DNA from 2 places in the Clostridium sartagoforme genome. Region 2 is predicted to be linked to the other one. Evidence: a T-box and tRNA genes for the amino acid it is inferred to sense, from the RefSeq annotation. Region 2 holds a T-box; the other holds one or more tRNA genes.
The links. A T-box is a leader RNA that pairs with one kind of tRNA and senses whether it is charged. The one in region 2 lies ahead of pheS (phenylalanine--tRNA ligase subunit alpha), so its partner is inferred to be a tRNA-Phe.
Positions count from the first base shown of each region.

Region 1: it has a tRNA-Phe gene. The T-box ahead of pheS (phenylalanine--tRNA ligase subunit alpha) is inferred to sense a tRNA for this amino acid. The anticodon was not compared.

Region 1 covers NZ_BAAACH010000004.1:554-2,761, forward strand. The annotation lists gene ABDZ60_RS01790 (uracil-DNA glycosylase) at 1-525, shown strand, start outside; gene ABDZ60_RS01795 (hypothetical protein) at 556-759, opposite strand; tRNA gene ABDZ60_RS01800 (tRNA-Phe) at 1,119-1,194, opposite strand; gene ABDZ60_RS01805 (hypothetical protein) at 1,348-1,782, shown strand; gene ABDZ60_RS01810 (CPBP family intramembrane glutamic endopeptidase) at 1,857-2,208, opposite strand, start outside.
Region 2 covers NZ_BAAACH010000038.1:296,802-299,009, reverse strand. The annotation lists gene pheT (phenylalanine--tRNA ligase subunit beta) at 1-102, opposite strand, end outside; gene pheS (phenylalanine--tRNA ligase subunit alpha) at 121-1,140, opposite strand; T-box leader at 1,330-1,556, opposite strand; gene ABDZ60_RS17025 (TrmH family RNA methyltransferase) at 1,624-2,208, opposite strand, start outside.

The DNA of each region.
Region 1 (2,208 bases), on a different contig from region 2:
ACAGCTTTTAAAGATGTTAAAGTTGTTATTCTAGGTCAAGATCCGTATCATGGTCCAAACCAAGCACACGGTTTATCTTTTTCTGTTAATAAGGGAGTTAAAATTCCACCGTCATTAATGAATATCTACAAAGAACTTAACGATGATTTAGGTTGTTACATACCTAATAATGGATTTTTAAAAAATTGGGCTGATCAAGGAGTTTTACTATTAAACACGGTTTTAACAGTTAGGGCTCATGAGGCTAATTCTCATAAGAATATTGGATGGGAAATACTAACTGATAAGATTATATCATTACTTAATGAAAGAAAAGAGCCTATAGTGTTTATTTTATGGGGAAACCCTGCAATAATTAAAAAGAATCTTATAACAAACAGACATCATTTTATAATTACTTCTCCCCACCCTAGTCCATTATCTGCCTTTAGAGGTTTTTTGGGAAGTAAACCATTTTCTAAAACAAATGAATTTTTAAAGTCAATTAACATCTCACCTATAAATTGGCAAATAGAAAATATTTAAATAAAAAAGGCATAATATTTTATGCCTTTTTTACTTATTTTTATTTTTGTTTTTTTTATAAAATGAATATCCTATTGAAAATATTATTCCTATTACAGTGCCTGCCGAAAATGTTAATATTATATTGTCTATAAAAATTCCTAGGAATATACCTATCCCAGCACCTATTGCTATACCCTTTGCTAAATAATCATAATCTTCATCAGATAAAATTAACTTTTCCAAACTAAACACCTCTCTTAATTGAATTTCTTGTTTTAAATATTAATATTGTAATTAATAGTCTTCTAATTTAAAGTAAAATACTTAATAAACTTATTTAAGTTGAATAATACATTTAAAATATCTGTTATTTCTATTTTAATGCTTACTTCTTAAATATTTCTTAACTAAAACTTAAAGTAAAATTAATTATAGTAATATTTTACATCATTATGATTAACTTGTAAAGAGGTATCATATACTTTTTTATTTCGTTTTTAAAATCATTTTTTTACTTTTTGTATTTTAATTTATTTAGAAATGATAGTTAATTTTATATGAACATATTTTTACATAAAAAAAACTAACTAAGTAAAATTAGTTAGTTTTCCTGGTGGCTCGACCAGGAATCGAACCAGGGACACGAGGATTTTCAGTCCTCTGCTCTACCGACTGAGCTATCGAGCCTTAACGATTTATATTTTATAAAATTTTTTATAATATGTCAACGTTTTTAGTAATTTTATTTTATAAATTTTATAACTAATATATTTAATGATTTAAGTTATTTTTATAAATTTGTATAAATATAATAAATTATAGTATTACTAGGAGTGTACCATGAAATATATATTATTTATCTTACTTATAATATTATTAGTAGCTACTTATCTTTATTATGATAGAAAACTAGCTTTAATAAAAAAACAATTAATGATAACTTCAAATCAATATAACATTATAAGAAATAAATATGATACTTTTAAAAGACCTGAGACTAATTTATCCATAAGGTTTATTAATCCCTCTTATAAAAGTGGAATAATCGCTACTGATTCTAAGTTGTATATAGCACCTTTAGATTCGTCTCAAATACTTAGAAAAACTAATATTCGTATGGAAGTTATAATATTAGATTCAGCTGAAATAAATAACCAAACTTGGTATTATGTAAACTTACCAATAGACAATTGTATAAATTGTAGAGGATGGATTAATTCCAAAGATATTTCTATATTCTATAGTGAGTCCTCTTCTTTAATTAAATCTAACTAAATGTATAAAATGAATCTATAAAATATAAATTCGTAAAAAAGTATATATTTTTATAGATTCATTTTTATTATATCTTAGACAGTTCTAATCATAATAACTATATATAATATTATTGAAAGAATAAATGGGATATTTATTATTCTTTCATTCTTATTGTTACATGCTACTGTAGAAATCCCCACATCTTCCACTTTTTTCTTGCTATTTATCTTTTCCAATGCATATATTATTGCGAATGAAATAGCTGCAAAAATTATAGCTATAGATCCATATATTATTATCAATGTTATTTTTTCTGAGTATGAAATATTTTTTAATGTAAGTTCTGTAGTTTCATTACTAACTGATAATGCCTTTGTAACATAATTAGCTATCTTTGTCATAGTTACTGATGTACCGTTGACTATGAAATGTATTATCATAGAT
Region 2 (2,208 bases):
TTCTTCTACTGCTGATCCTGATAATGTTAATCTATCTCCAAGTTCTTTTGCGTCTATATTCACTTCAACATAATCTTTTAACCAATTAAATGGTACTTTCATCTCTTTTACCTCCTATAATTAAAATTGATTTAAAAATCTCATATCACTTTCGTATAATAGTCTAATATCATCTATTCCATACTTAAGCATAACCATTCTATCAACACCAAATCCGAAGGCAAATCCACTGTAAACTTCTGGGTCTATACCACAATTTCTTAATACTTGTGGATGAACCATACCGCAACCTAAAAGCTCTATCCAGCCACTTCCTTTACATACCCTACATCCTTTGCCTTCACATACAAAGCAAGTTGCATCCATTTCTGCTGAAGGTTCTGTAAATGGGAAATGGTGAGGTCTAAACTTAGTTTTAACCTTATCTCCAAACATCTTTTTTGCAAAAAGCTCTAAAGTTCCTTTTAAATCTGCAAATGTAACTCCTTTATCAATTACAAGTCCTTCCATTTGATAAAATATAGGTGAGTGAGTTGCATCAACTGCATCTGATCTATATACCTTACCTGGAGCTATCATTTTTATTGGTGGAGCTTGATTTTCCATAACTCTAATTTGAACTGGTGAAGTTTGTGTTCTTAATACTAGATTATCATTTATATAAAAAGTATCTTGCTCGCTCCTAGCTGGATGATCCTTTGGAATATTTAAAGCTTCAAAATTGTAATGATCTAATTCTACTTCTGGCCCTTCTTCTACTGTAAATCCCATTGATATAAATATATTTTTCATACTTTCTAAAGTTAAATCCAGAGGATGTCTCTTACCAATTAAATTTTTCTTTCCCGGAAGAGATATATCTATAACTTCTGATGCCAATTTAGCATTTTTTTCTTTTTCCTTAATTTCTCTTGATATTTCTTCAATCTTATCTTCAACTTCTTTTTTTACTACATTTACGAGCTTTCCTACTATTGGTCTTTCTTCTTGAGATAATGATCCCATTCCTCTTAATATAGTAGTTAGCTCTCCTTTTTTACCTAAATATTTTACTCTTATTTCTTCTAACTCTGAGCTAGCATTTACATTTGTTAATTCATTAAATGCATTTTCTTTAATAGCAATTAACTTTTCTTGCATATTTGTTCCTCCTTTTTGATTAAAATAAAAAATGGACATATGTAAATTTACTTATTCCGTTACTTCGCTCCAAGTCAACGCAAACTTACATATGCCCACTTGAAAACTGAAGGAAGAAAATTATAAAAAGTTATATTAAGAATAAACTTTTTATAATTTCCTAAAGAATAAAAAAACTTCGTCCCCTATAAAAGGGACGAAGTGCCGCGTTACCACCCTAATTGGTTATAAAATTTATAATTTCACAACCCAACTCAAATTTAAATAACGATTAAAACCGCTAGAAACTACTGTTAATTTCACTTCTAGGACTCCTGAGGGAACTTCAATATAAACTTCTTTAAAATAGCTTCCAGTCTTAGACTATTTCTCCCTGAAAAGACTTTTATATCTACTTTCTCATTCACTGTCTTTTTATATTTAATTTACAATCTATTATACAAATAAACTTAATTAATTTCAATAGAAATTTTCTATTTATTTCTATATTAGATTTTGTCTAACTTTTTCAAATAAAATTATTGATGTTGCAACCGCTACATTTAAAGATTCAGCTCCTCCAGGCATTGGGATCTTAACCTTTTTGTTTGCAAGTTCAAAAAGTTCATTACTTATTCCATTGCCTTCATTACCTACAGCTAACATAATTTTCCCTTTTAAATCTTCTTCAAAAAAGTTTTTAGATTTCTCAAGAGAGGTTGTTACCAATGAAACTCCACTATTTTTAAGCCTTTTAATAATATTAAAATCTTCATCATCATAAAAAATAGGAACGTAAAATATAGAACCCATAGTAGATCTTATTGTTTTATCATTATAAATATCTACTGTTCCCTTTGTTAGTATTATTCCATCAACCCCAGCTGCATGACCAGTTCTTATTATAGTTCCTAAATTACCTGGATCTTGAACTTTATCACATATTAAAAAGAATTGTCCTTCTAAATTAATAATCATTTTTTTATTTTTAACTATTGCTATAACTCCTTGAGGATGTTCTGTAGAAGATATCTGAGAAAATAAAGCGCTTGAAAAAACATATATTTTATCATCACCAATAACTTCTTT